Regions from separate parts of the Sporosarcina sp. Y1009 genome, predicted to be linked through region 1. Evidence: riboswitches for the same ligand, from Rfam matches in the RefSeq annotation. Region 1 holds a riboswitch; each other region holds the start of a gene.

Region 1 (4,802 bases):
CTCAGTCGACAAATTGGCAACCCGCAAATTACCACTCGCAATTTGCGCAGCCTCTGTACCCGTCAATTGATAGCGATTAGCGCCAACTTTTTCTAACAAATCCGGTCGCCCAACCTCAGCAATACTCAACTGAAACTGAACAGAAGCCCTTGCATCTTCATAAGAAACCTCTAGCAACCCCTGCGCATTAACCCGAATAGAATCATAATCCCCATCAAATGAAATTGGATTATCATTAAGATCAAGAACCGAATCACCTGACGACGTCACCAAATTAACCTGATTTGAATTTAACACGGGTTGAGTTTGAAAAGAACCATCTCTCGTATAGAAGAAATTACCTTCCGAAGCCACCCTGAAAAAACCAGTAGCCCCTTGAATCATAAAATCCAACGCACGATCCGTCTTCATAACCGAACCCTGTTCAGTCCGCAGACTCGTTTGTGTCATTTGTGTACCCGAACCAACACGAATACCATTCGGTGTCAATCGACCAACTTCATGCTGTAACCCAGCCTGCCTATTAAAAGACTGAGTAAGCGCATCTGAAAAACTGGCTTCTTGACGCTTATAGCCAGTGGTACTGACATTGGATATATTATTGGCGATGACATCAATCTTTTTCTGTAATTCCCGCATGGACGATGCCGCTGAATTCATTTGGATATTCATAGACAGACCACCTCCTTAATAAATTCGACCAATCTCATTAACAGCTTTATCCATACTCTGATCATAAGCTTGGAGTACTTTTTGATTCGACTCGAAGGAACGATATGTAGTCATCATTTGTGTCATCGTCTGCGTCAAGTCAACATTCGATTGCTCGACAAAGCCCTGTTTAACAAGGTTGAACGTATTCAAAACACCAACATCATCTATAAATTGCGGCGTTCCGTCTTCGTTCCCTTCCCAACGCATCAGTCCATGACCTTCCATGACCAATTGTTCAGGTGTCTCAGTATAGCCAAGCCATAAACGATTTGCAGTCGAACTATCATCTAAAATTACCTGACCATTATCTTCAACTGTAAATATCGCAGAATTAACGACAATAGGTTGTAAATCTTGATTTAACACGGCATAGCCTTCACCAGTAGTTAAAACTCCAGCTTCATTCACAGTGAAATTACCATTTCGCGTATATCGAACTTCATTATTCTGATCTTCAACAGCAAATAAGACAGTCCCTTTTTGTTGTGTGACTGGATTAATAGGCAAATTCTCATCGAGAATTGAAATGTCTGTACTTTTCCCGGTTTCTTTTAAATCGCCTTGGATGAAAGAAGGAATTGCCTCCTGTGCATAAACACCAGTATGTAAGGTTCCAATCGTATTTCTATGGATTCCACTGTTTAATGCACTTCCAGTTCCCATCGCTTTTATTAATTGAGCTGGAAATGAACGCAACACAGTTTGATCTTGTTTAAATCCAGGTGTGTTTGCATTTGATAAATTATTTGTCAGAACTTGTTGGTTTCTGTTATTCGCCATCATTCCGGAAGTGGCAGTATAAAGACCACGAAACATAGTAGATCCCATCCTTTCAAAAACCGATATTTACCAGTATACCATTTTCTTGGTCATTTGAAGGGCAAAATATCAAAGTTAACAGAGCTTTATAATCTTTACAAAGAATTAATATGCAAAATGTGTTACTTGTGGTAAAGTATTACTAGGTTTTACTGTCACAATTTGTCGAAAAAAAGTAATTGAAATGTAATATTTTTAATAATATATAACTTGATAAAAAATAAAAAATGTTATCGTCACGATAATGGCAAACTTATCGGAAGGTAAGGACGCAAAGCCACGGGCCCAAAAAGGGTAGCCGGGTTACCGAAAGATGGACATCTTTTTTTAAGTCATCCATCCTTTCCTTTAGGCTGGTTTTTTTTATGTGAAAAATTATTAGGGGGACAAATGGTGAACATTTTTCCACAATCTTTTCAGTCATTAGAACAAGCTTTATCAGCATCAACATTAAAGCAGCGAGTCCACTCAGCAAATATTGCGAACGTCGATACGCCGAATTATAAGTCGAGACAAGTTCATTTCCAAGACACGCTTAATAAGGCCCTTTCCAATCAATCCATTTCCAGCTACAAAACAAATTCCAAACATATCTCATTTAGCAATGAAGCAACAGAGAATCCTACGATTAAAGTAAATCAGTCCACAGTCTATAAGCCAAATGGCAATAATGTTGATATGGATTTAGAAATGGCAGAACTCGCTAAAAATCAATTGTGGTTTAACGCATTAACAGAAAGAGCGAATGGAAAGTTCAATACACTACGAACAGTTATTAATGAAGGGAGATAGCAAAAATGAGCCTTTTTAATGGACTCAATATTAGTGCTTCAGGCTTAACCGCAAATCGGATGCGCATGGACGTTGTATCGGCAAATATAGCAAATGCGAATACAACTCGAGCGCAGCTTGTGGACGGTGAATGGATGCCGTATCGCAGAAAGTCAGTGGAGTTAACGCAAAGTGGAAATACACCTTTTGCGAAACAACTCCAAACTGCCGTGCAAAGAGAAGAAGCAAAAATTTCAGGCGTTACTGTTACGCGAATTAGAGACGACCAAACACCTTTTACACTCTCCTACGACCCAGAACATCCTGATGCCAACGAACTTGGCTACGTTCAATTACCAAATGTAGACCCAATAAAGGAAATGGTCGATCTCATGTCGGCAACGCGTTCATATGAAGCAAATGTTACTGCGTTAAATGCATCGAAGAATATGTTTATGAAAGCATTGGAAATAGGTAAATAACCGCTAGAAAACATAGGAGGTTCCAATGGATAAAATAAGTCAGATTCAAACGCCTTTTATACAAGCTCAAACGATTCCGAAAGTAAAGCAAGATCAGGTAGTTAATTTTGGGGATTTATTTAAACAATCATTAGAAAAGGTAAATGACGCACAACACAAATCAGATCAAATGACAAACCAGTTAATAACAGGTGAAGTGAAAGATGTCCATGAAGTAATGATCGCTGCACAAAAAGCAAGTCTCTCTCTGCAACTCACGCTACAAGTTCGCAATAAAGTGGTAGAAGCCTATCAAGAAGTAATGAGAATGCAAGTATGATTCAGGAATTAGGATGAAGGATAAATGAAAGAAAAGCTAATTTATTATAAAAATAAAATAACAGAATCTAGTTCAAAAATGACTAGTAAAACAAAATGGATTTTGATCAGTGCGCTATTTCTAACGATATTTGTGATTTTCATGTTCGTATTTTTTAGCACAAAAACGAATTTTGTAGCACTCTATTCAAATTTAACACCCTCCGAGGCTGGAGAGATTAAAACAGCTATTGAAGAAAAAGGGATTGCAGTACATATATCAACAGATGGAAAAATACTTAGTGTTCCGAACGAGGAACTTGCAAACCTAAAGGTCGATTTAGCGGCTGAAGGCATCCCGAAAAACGGCAATGTAAATTACAGTATCTTTAGTGAAAACATGGGATTAGGAATGACTGATCGTCATTTTGATGTCGTTGAAAGAGACGCCATGCAAAACGAACTTGCCTATTTAATCAGGCAAATTAGCGGCGTATCAGATGCGAATGTCATGATCACACTTCCAAAAGAAAATATTTGGCTTACAGATAACGAACAAGCGGCAACTGCGTCAGTCATCGTAGAAAGTGAGCCGATTTTTCAATTAGAACAAAAACAAATCAACGGATTGTATCATCTAATTAGTAAAAGTATCCCAAATCTTGATGTCGACCAAATTGTCATCATGGACCAGAACGGGCAAGTTTTTGAGATGCATGAGGAAGATCAACTGAACACCTCATTATCAGTTTACCAACAACAACGAGAGATTAAAAAAGGCATCGAACAAGATATTCAACGTGAACTTCAACAAATGCTAGGGTTACTTCTGGGTCGAGACAAAGTTGTGGTATCCGTCATGGCAAGCATTGACTTTACGAAAGAAAAACGAGAAGAACAATTAGTCGAACCAGTGGATCTGGAAAACAACCAAGGAATTGAAATTAGTGTTGAACGAATTATGGAATCTTTTTCAGGAGAAGGCAGCACTATTGATGGATCTGCTGGCACAGGAGAAGGCGAAATTGCGAACTATCCAGGAGCAGGTGGAAATCAAAACAGTGAATCTGAAAGAACAGAAGAACGGATAAATCGTGAAGTAAATCGGATACACCGTCAAATTGAATTATCTCCCTATGTCATAGATGATATTACGATAAACGTTGGAGTAGAGCCGCCTATACCTGACAATCTTGACAGTTTAACAGCACAAAATATAAATGATATAAGCACATTATTGAAAAACACAATCAGTACGTCATTAAGTATGAATGGAACTGTAATAACAGAGCCAGATCTAGACAACAGAATTTCCGTATTCGCGACCGAATTCCAAGGGAAACCGGTTATTGAAGGGGAAGAACCAAGCGATACGATTTTAAATATTGCGAATCTATCAAACCGTACTTGGATAATCATCGCGGCAGCAGCTGCCTTAGCCATCTTCACGCTAATCATCATTCTAATCGTTCGTAAAAGAAAGCGTGATCACCTAGAAGAAGAACTCGGTTACGGCATGTTTGAACAACCATCTATCCAGGGACTTGAAGATTTGGAAGAGGAAATTGATCTATCTGACTTCAATATCCGTTCAAACCCAAAACGGAAAACCATAGAAAAACTTGCAAAAGAAAGACCCGAAGATTTCGCAAAATTATTACGAACGTGGATGTCAGAAGAATAGGGACCATAAAATATTATTCCTTATGTAATCAGATA
Region 2 (4,802 bases), on a different contig from region 1:
CATAATCTGCAGATTGAATAACCTCATGATAAGAAGTGGACTCCTTCGTCATCATAATAATCTCCGGATTAGCCGTAACAAAAAACAAATTCTTAACCGGCGCCTCAAAATGCGCATCTATATCTCTTAATAACTCCACTTTATTTATATTCGCAATCGGAATATCCAATATCCTAACCTTATCCATCTAGAAGAATCTCCTTCAAAAACAAAGTATAACTCCATATAGTTATACCATAATCCACCACTCAAAATCGACAAAACCTAGTCGATATATGTTCATAGACTCAATTTCATAATTACTTAAAGCAATCTATTGTTTATAGAAATATATAATACCATAGGATACATTCTAATTTTTTTGATTGGAACGGAAGGCGGCCCGCCCCACAGGAAAGCGTCCGCCTGGAGTGGAAATCAACACACCAGTTACACACCAGTTACACATCCCAGTTTCAACCTCACTAATTCACAACATACCGCACTAACCCCTTAACATTCGCATACAAAGCCGCATGCGTCCGGTCCGCCAAATTCAACTTCGCCAACACCTGACTCACATGCTTCTTAACCGTATACTCCGTAATATACAACTTCATCGAAATCTCCTTATTCGAATGACCCATCCCCAACTCAAGCAAAACCTCTTTTTCCTTCGGTGTCAACTGCTCAAACTGACCATCCACCCGAAGCGGCTTACGTAAATCTATCAATAAATCCATAACACCTGGATCATAATACTTCCGACCGCCAGCCACCACCCGAAGCGCATGAACCAGCTCCTCAGGCAACGCCTCCTTCAAAACATACCCATCCACACCCATTGCCTTCGCACGCTTAAAATCAGCCTCATCTGTAGAAGAGGTAAGAACAACAAACTTACAATCTAATTTCAATAGAAGCGCCTCCGCGATTAAATCCAAACCAGACTCAAACCCCAACCGTAGATCAATCAAAGCCAAATCAGGTTTTTGAGTCCTAAACAGCGCCATCGCCTCTCTATAATTCATAGCTTCTCCAATGACTTCTATGCCTTCCAAAGTCAGTATGGTCTTTAACCCTTTTCGAACTAACGGGTGATCATCAATGATAAGAACTTTCATATTATCCGATTACCTCCATCGTTACTTTCGTAGTATTGGGAATCGCTACATTCACTTCAGTACCGCCTTGAAGTCTTCTAGTTATCGAGAACGTACCGTCAAATGACCGGACAATTTTCTGCATATTGTGGAGGCCAATCCCTTTAACTTTCAAATTTTTCAGCGCATGAATACCAATCCCGTCATCCTGAATAACCAATACAGACTTTCCCTCAAGAAATTCTAATCTCACAACGATAACCCGACATTCTCCGTGCCGAACCGCATTCCCACAAGCTTCACTTATTATTTGAAAAATCCCTTGTTTTAACTCAGCAGGTATCGTAATCTCGTCTCCTATAAGTTGGTAGTCAATACGAATATCATAAAGTCGAGCAAAGTCATCTAAATAACTCTTTATGCGATTGAAAAATGGTTTCTCTTCTTTTTTAATAGAACTCAAACGATAAATCGCAGACCTAAGCTCTTTAATCGTTAAGGTGGCAGACTGTGAAAGAAATTTATACTCCTCATCTAATTCTTCTTTGGATAAAATGCTGTTATTAGCTTGTAAACCGTGAAGCGAATACACAATGCCAAACAATCTTTGCGACACACTGTCATGAATTTCATTGGCAATCCGATTTTGCTCCTCGATAATCATCGTTTGCGCAATCATTCGGTCCAAATATATTCTTTCAAGCATAATTTCACCAAGATCACTTAGAAATTCAAACTTTTTTATAAATAGGGAAGGGAGATCATCCATACTAGTAGCTGTAATCTGAACACCCAAAACACCAATCTTCTTGGACGATCTAATGACTCGCATTAAATAGATATCAGAATCTATCATGCATATGAACGACTCTCGCTGACCACGAATCGTAACCCATTCTTTCTTAAGACTCCATTCAAGATTTGGATTTTGAGAAGAAGTAGAAAGATAACTAGTCACACGATCTACATTAGTAATCCAAACAAAAGTAGCCTCTAGCTGCATGAATGTCAGCAAAGATGTCATCATTTCATCAGCAAGTTGCTGCGGACTATGCTTGGATGAAAAATTCCCCAAAAGGTGGTCAAGAGACATTATATGTTTAAGCGTCTCTTCATATGCCAAATTGGCCGCAATTAGTTCATGATTCTTAACGAAAAGCGCATCATGCTTATCGCTTAAATCCGAGCGATCTTTTAGTATTAAAAATAAACTCACGAGTAATGTGACCAGAAAACTAACAAGAAAAATCTGTATGTCTGAAAAAAGAGTGCTATAAAAAAGAACTAATGAGATAGATAGTAAAAGTGCAGTCAAAGAAATAAACCGCCTCAATAAGCCACCCCCGCCTATCGTAATAAAAGCCCAGCTAAATAGGACGAAAATCCTAAATTAGCCAGGCCGGTTGCACCAGTCACTCCGTACGCCCAAGGTGCCCAAATACAGGACGTACATCACAGTTTCCACACTTAATATTCAATTGTTTAACTCATTATACCCTAAGTAATTTCAGGTTTATGTCAGTTCATGACACGAGTTCAGTTCTAATTTTGTCGAATAAACTAAGATTCGTCTCATTACTAAGACCCATATCCTGTCCAGGTAAGTATTGCCTATCTAGTGTTCTCTTATTCGGGAATAAATTAAAAAAAGGAAGAATTGATGGACACACCATCAATTCTCCCGTTCAGTATAAAATCATATCAATCTAATTTCCATCTTCAGCTCCATTCGAAGTTGAAATTCCTTTCATTTGTTCAAGAGCCTGTTCGTAAATCGCATCAAGTGTAGCCGTGGTATAGAAAAGTAGACTTTCGATACCTCTTCCCGATAAGTGGATATTCGTCCTCAATAATTTTGAAATTTTGACAATAACCCACACTTTTCCAGCCGTCCCGAAAAACAAGGGTTACATAAAAATCAGGTACTCGAATAAGGCATAATTCAAGTTCACCGACAACTTCTACTAAATGTTCCATTTTTTAGAAAAAAACATAATCTGATAGGAATCTGCTATACTATTATTTAGCAGATTAGTGAAACAATACATCGACCTAAACGTCTGATATAACAAAGGAATATAGAAGAATTGAGTTGAGACGATGAAAAATAAACGAACGATGATCAAAGGAATTATACTAGTAGCACTGGTTATGGTATTGACCGGTTTGTTATTTCAACTTGACAAGACCAAAACCGCATCAAATCCAATCACACTGCCAGAATCATTTGATGAAATTGCTTTTGAAAGCATGAAAATCAATCCAGACTTAATTAAAGAAGAAATAGAAGAAGAAACGACCGACGAAATCGAAGAAGAAGAAGAAGAAACAACCATCCCGGTCGCACCAGAACCAGATTTATCCTCCACAATTGCAAATGCAAAATCTTATGTCTACACAATCGACTCCGATTTACAACAAGGCTCAGGTTTTCTATTTAATACAAAAGGGGATATCGTCACAAACGCCCACGTAGCAAAAGACGCGGGGTACATAACCGTTACGAACAGTAACGGCCAACAACTTAACGGCGTCGTCATCGGAATTTCCGACACAACCGACATTGCACTCATCCGTGTTCCAGACCTGGCAGGGAAAGAACCAATGGCCATGGAAACAGGAAAAGTCAACGTCGGCACAAAAGTCTTTGCCTTAGGAAGTCCAGAGAATATTGCCAATACGTCAACAGAAGGCACGATTACTGGATTCGGAAAAAGCTTCTTCGACGACTATGAATACAATAACTTATACGAAATGAACGCAAACATTAAACAAGGATCCAGCGGGGGGCCATTAATCGACGCCGAAACAAACAAAATCGTCGGCATCAACTCGCTCATCTTAGAAAACAACCCAAACATTGGCTACGCAATCCCAATGTACACAGTCATGGACCAACTCAACACATGGGCAGCAAATACAGGACAAGTTCTTGAAGACCCAGAGGACATGTACGATGTGGAAGGTGCATATCTCGACGACGAATTACTAAGAAGCTTCATCAACAGTTATTACGAGCTCATCCCGTATTCACTAAACGACATGAAACTCGAATACTACTGGACTTACTTACTACCAGGAAGCCAAGGAGAACAGATTGGTGTCCAACAAGTAAAAGATTTAGCAGGGGAGAATCGAGTCTTCCAGGCAGTAGATTCAACAATCACAAACGTCACGATTGGGGAAAATGAAGCAAAAGTACAAGCAAACGCGATTTTTACCTATCATGACACCGAAACCGACGAAGTTAAAACAATCGATTACGCAGCAACATTCACTGTGATCATCGACGAATACGGCGACTACGCCATAAAAAATATTGAACAATAATAAATGCCCAGTCGACGAAAATCGACTGGGCATTTCTATATTGATTATTTAAAGCTTCTATAACTATGGAAGTACTTGCTCCAATAAGGATCGCTCAAACTGCGAACGTGTACGTTTTTTCCACCAGCTTGGATGAACTGATTATTTCCGATGTAAATCCCGACATGTGAAATACCTGAACGGTATGTCCCAGCAAAGAATACTAAATCGCCCGGTTGTGGATTAGAAACTTTTGTCGTTGCTGCATATTGTCCAAGTGTATCGCGGGGAATACTCTTCCCAGATTGCTTGAATACATACTGAACGAATCCGCTGCAGTCAAAACCACTTGTTGTCGACCCACCATAACGGTAAGGCGTACCACGTAACTTCATTGCATTATCAATCACT
Region 3 (4,802 bases), on a different contig from region 1:
CTGCTATTGCCACTTCTTCGACTGTGTAAGTAATTTCTTGCCCATTCGTATCGTCGTACCTATTTAAATTCGCGAATGAATCTGACCAATCATTTTCTTCATTTAATACGAGATTAGTTCCCGTATGATGCCCATCGGCTAATAGATTAATAGTTACAGACTCTGTACCTGGCCCTATCCAGACTTTGCTTACATCAATATTTAGCTGAGAGGGGGTATACGTATTCGTAACCGTCAATCCATCCAATGATTTAACATAGTTGATCGGCACGGTTTCTTCATCTACCGTGTACACATATTTCCGACCATAAGGATCATATTCGCGAATTTCTTCCCAAGTATGCATCCACGCAGGACTTTCACTTCCATTTAACACTTGCGAGTGCTTCAACTGAATCGCTTCATCTTCTACTTGTGCCATAAGTTGAAGGGTAATTGCCGGTTTATTCTCCGGTCCGCCAACCCAAACTTTATTGCCTGTTATATCTACTTTAGGGATAGTAAATATAAGATTCCCTTTAATGTCATGTCCCCCACCTATACCTTTTACAGAAAAAGAATACTTACCGCTATCATCCAAATTCAGGTCAGCTAGATTAAACTTAAATACTGTCCAGTGTGAGTCGCCTGTATTCCCTTTCAATCCATCTGGTTCATACTCCATATTGTCTACAAAAATAGATACCCAAGAATTGTATTGGTCCATATTTTCCGTTTGGACACCATTTAGAATCATATGTTCAAGCGCATGCGTCGCTTTTATAGCTGCATATACAGTATCCCCATTCGCCCAAACTAATTCTGATAGTGTGTGCGCATTTGTCGAAACACCTTCAATTTTTGAAGGGACTACAATCGCATTTGGATCAATCGTGTAATGTCCCGGGGTAGCAATCGCCATTGGCATAATGGCTCCTAAATTCTTCTCAATTGCTTCATCATCTACTTGCGCCTCTTCAGTTTCCGCTATCGCCGATTCATCCTCTGTTTCCGGCTGAATATACGTATGTGTCACTGTGTAATTTTCAATCGTTGTTTCATAGCCTACGACTTCCGAACTTGTTAAACCATACTTGTTTAACGAACCATCCTTGTCGTACTTGCTTAGTCCATCAAACAAATAGGATGTTCCTCCATTCGCAAGTGTCGCCGTCTTAACTTGTTCACCGGTTTGTGTGTTTACTAGAGACAATATGATAGATGGTGGATTGTCAGCTTCTGGAACATTGACCCATAGATTCGAAACCAAAATCTCCGTTTTCTCATCTATAACTGGTTCAGCGGGTTCCGTCTCCTCAACTTCCGGTTCTTCAACTTCTTCGATCGAATCCTCTAACTCCTCCGTTGCTTGTGACGTGTCAACAGATTTTTCGCCTTCTTTAGCAATTGCCTGCAGCGATGGTAAAACCATTGATAGAATAATCATCCCTATCAATAGCAAAACGGATGACCGTTTTAAAACCATGGATATAATCCCTCCTTTTCTTTAATTTCCAAACGACAAAAACCCGGTCGCAAGTAGATTCGCGACCGGACTGTCATAGCAACTATGCCTTAGACTCCAAAGTTTTGCGCCCTTTAATTTCTTAAAGTTTGCCTAGTATTCTATGATAAAACAAGGACTTTTGATGCGGTGGCATTGGTATTACCTTTAGCATATAGAACAAAAACTGCATCCGCTACTGACGAACGTCAGTAATTTCAGTTGATTGTGTATATTCTATGTAAAAAGAATATTTTTATAGTTTTTGGGATGTTATCAATAAAAAATGCTACGCAAACAATTGTCATTGACAATCATTTGCATAGCATGAATGAAATTAATTATTATCCGCAAAAACTTTCATTGCCCCCTGCATGAATACAGCAAGTCCTTCACCAAACTGGTCGATGTTTTTTGTAAATCGCTCGTCAGCAACATACATTTCACCTAGTCCAGCGAAAGCTTCTAGTGAATAGTTGCCCATCTTGTTCAAAAAAGTGTACCATCCCTCAATCCGCGTTTGCGCTTCTTTCGATGCTGGATCTGTATGGCGGATTTCAGCTAAACTGAAGTAAATCCGGTTCATTTCCTCACCAATCTCCGGGCCAAACTGTGCGACCTTTTTGTTCGACTCATTAACCGCTTTATCACCCCACCTGTCCCTAGCTTCCTGTTCGTATGGGTTTTTGCTAAAATCGAATCCTTGAAATTTCTCCTCTTTGGACATCCTGACCTCTCCTTTCTCATGGCGAATTGTTTTCTCAATCGTAGCGATCATTTCATCCAATTGCTGTCGTTTAGCAAGGAGCATATCCCGTTGCATGTCGAAAGCTTCCTGGCGATCAAACGATGGACTTGAAAGCAATTCTTTTATTTTCTTTAGAGAGAAGCCGAGTTCACGAAAGAATAGTATTTGCTGTAAGGTTGCTAAGTTTTCTTCGGAATAAATCCGATAGCCCGCTTCCGTCAAATCATCTGGAACGAGCAAGCCGATGTCGTTGTAATGATGGAGAGTGCGCACACTTACTCCTGTCAACTGCGATACTTCTTTCACTTTCATCGTGTGTTGGCCTCCCTTCATCACTAACAATAAACTATGACGTAACGTGAGAGTCAAGGATGAATTTATTATAGGTTTAAAGTCGATACCCTCTACTTCTTCAACCAAAAAAAGAAAATCATCGTATATGCGAGTTTTTCTTCTTTTGAAATATGGTTACCAAAACGGATATAACTGTGAACCGCCTCGGCTTCAAATGCAGGATGCAAGGCATAAGGAAAACGGCCGAATCGGTATTGGGCTGCCATTTTACCGTTGTCGTCTACGACATCGATATCGCCGGCTGTATTTTTCGCTGCAAGCTCCCGCCAAACCCGATCATTTTCATGAAATAAAGTTCCCTTACTTTTAAGGATTGATTTCGTAAGCCATTGCTCAAAATAACCAATCCTTTTTCCGTCCCTGCTATGTAGTGTTAAGAGAAAACGGTTTCCGTTATTCCACAAGGTAAATGACGCTAACAGTTCATCTTTCATATCAAGAATGTCATACGTAGCGGGGATTATAAAACCTTCCGATAGAAATTTAATCGCAGTTAATTTACGCGCAAAAGGTCTGCGCTTTGTAGGAATGATATGAAATAATGAAACGCCTTTTGCATCGACGTTATGCATTGTCGGATAAAAAGACGGCATCCACTGCATGATTAACTCATCGATGTTTTCAAACTGGACGTCACTCTCGCTATCAGCCATTGTTTGATCACTAAGGTTCTGCTGCGCATTGTTGAAAAACAGTCCTGAAATCAATAAAGAAATTGTGGCAATTCCTGAAACAATAAGCGTTTCTCCATTCACCACAAAACTTTCGAACCAAAAAAAATAATACACAATCGCATAGACTGCTGTAATGCCGCCTCCGATAAATGAAACAATTGACGTCTTCCGGTAAATTTCTTTCAATCCTGCTCACCTCACCCATTTTGCACAGCCTGATGTATCAATCGATTTTACGGGTTTTAATTCTTAAGAAACTAAATTTCGTTTCGGACAATAGAATGGCACAAAGGATAAGTACTGCGCCAATACCCATTCTGAGCGTCAATACTTCGCTTAATATCGCGACTGAAAATACCATTCCCCAAAATGCTTCGGTCGATAGAATGATGGCAGCTTTCGTGTCTGAAATATATTTTTGTGCAATGGTTTGAAGTAAATAGGCGATTGTCGTTGAAAATATTCCTAGATAAATCAATGGATATAACCCAGCTGGCTCAAACGAAAATGTAGTCTCACCTTTCGATAACACGACAATTATTCCAATAACAGCCGCAACTACCATTTGAATGAATGTTAGTAATACCGGGTCTTCGTCCTCGACGAATTTAGCCGTGTAAAATATATGAAAAGCAAACGCAAATGCACAGCAAACTGTTAAGAAATCCCCAAGATTTATTTCAAAAGATAATTGAAGTGATAATACTGCGACGCCAATGACAGCCAATATCGCACCGCCTAATTCAAATCCATTCATACTTCTTTTATAAATTAAAAACCCAATAAAGGGCACGATCACAACGTTAATTGCGGTCAGGAAAGCGTTTTTAGACGGCGTTGTAAATTGTAAGCCCACCGTTTGGAGAACGAATGCCGTGTATAAGATGCATCCTAAAATTGCCCCATTAATGAGCGTCTTTTTCTTGATTCCTTTTAGTTTACGATTGAAAATCAGACATAAAATGATTGCGCCTATTAAAAATCGTCCCGACAATAATTGATACGGGGTATAATACTCCAATGCCACTGCACTGGCAACAAAGCCACTGCCCCATATGATGGCAGTGATTGTAAGTCCAATTTCACCAATATACTTTCGCATTTCATCCCTCTTTATACAAATTGCTTAATGATTTCTTTTACTGGTCCAGCGGTAGACAAATGAACATTTTCACCCGCCCACATAGACATGAAATCAGTTTTTCCTTGTTTCGCAGCCTCTTTCCGAATGTCCTTTGTTAAGTCATTTTGAATCGGATATGGTGCAAGTACCGCGGTTTCCATCTCTAAAATGAATCGATTTTTGATACCTCTAGCGGTTTTACCTGAGAAAGCAGTTGTCAAAGTTGTATTTCCTTCTATTGAATCTAGTATTGCCCGTTTATGTAACGAATGTGCACCGCTTTCACTCGCCGCTAATAGTGCAGTTCCAATTTGGACTGCTTGTGCCCCGGCGGATAGCGCATTTTCGAGCATTTCTTTATTCGCTATACCACCTGCCGCGATGACTGGAATTTCAACCATCTTTACGCAGTCTGTCAGT

The links. Region 1 has a riboswitch for cyclic di-GMP ahead of flgB (flagellar basal body rod protein FlgB). Riboswitches for the same ligand answer to the same signal wherever they lie in the genome.
Region 2: another riboswitch for cyclic di-GMP. It lies ahead of AC25Y1_RS04940 (sensor histidine kinase); the one in region 1 lies ahead of flgB (flagellar basal body rod protein FlgB).
Region 3: another riboswitch for cyclic di-GMP. It lies ahead of AC25Y1_RS18180 (Cna B-type domain-containing protein); the one in region 1 lies ahead of flgB (flagellar basal body rod protein FlgB).

The regions. Positions count from the first base shown of each region.
Region 1 is NZ_JBYHFO010000009.1:189-4,990, reverse strand. Features, by position in the region: gene AC25Y1_RS12080 (flagellar hook-basal body protein) at 1-672, opposite strand, end outside; gene AC25Y1_RS12075 (flagellar hook-basal body protein) at 688-1,530, opposite strand; cyclic di-GMP riboswitch class I at 1,770-1,844, shown strand; gene flgB (flagellar basal body rod protein FlgB) at 1,927-2,325, shown strand; gene flgC (flagellar basal body rod protein FlgC) at 2,331-2,786, shown strand; gene fliE (flagellar hook-basal body complex protein FliE) at 2,812-3,105, shown strand; gene fliF (flagellar basal-body MS-ring/collar protein FliF) at 3,130-4,767, shown strand.
Region 2 is NZ_JBYHFO010000003.1:85,725-90,526, forward strand. Features, by position in the region: gene AC25Y1_RS04930 (WecB/TagA/CpsF family glycosyltransferase) at 1-187, opposite strand, end outside; gene AC25Y1_RS04935 (response regulator) at 465-1,103, opposite strand; gene AC25Y1_RS04940 (sensor histidine kinase) at 1,105-2,397, opposite strand; cyclic di-GMP riboswitch class II at 2,471-2,554, opposite strand; gene AC25Y1_RS04945 (hypothetical protein) at 2,789-2,932, opposite strand; gene AC25Y1_RS04950 (S1C family serine protease) at 3,183-4,412, shown strand; gene AC25Y1_RS04955 (C40 family peptidase) at 4,457-4,802, opposite strand, start outside.
Region 3 is NZ_JBYHFO010000024.1:4,554-9,355, reverse strand. Features, by position in the region: gene AC25Y1_RS18180 (Cna B-type domain-containing protein) at 1-1,465, opposite strand, end outside; cyclic di-GMP riboswitch class I at 1,523-1,608, opposite strand; gene AC25Y1_RS18175 (MerR family transcriptional regulator) at 1,821-2,564, opposite strand; gene AC25Y1_RS18170 (hypothetical protein) at 2,636-3,445, opposite strand; gene AC25Y1_RS18165 (DMT family transporter) at 3,483-4,361, opposite strand; gene AC25Y1_RS18160 (NAD(P)H-dependent flavin oxidoreductase) at 4,373-4,802, opposite strand, start outside.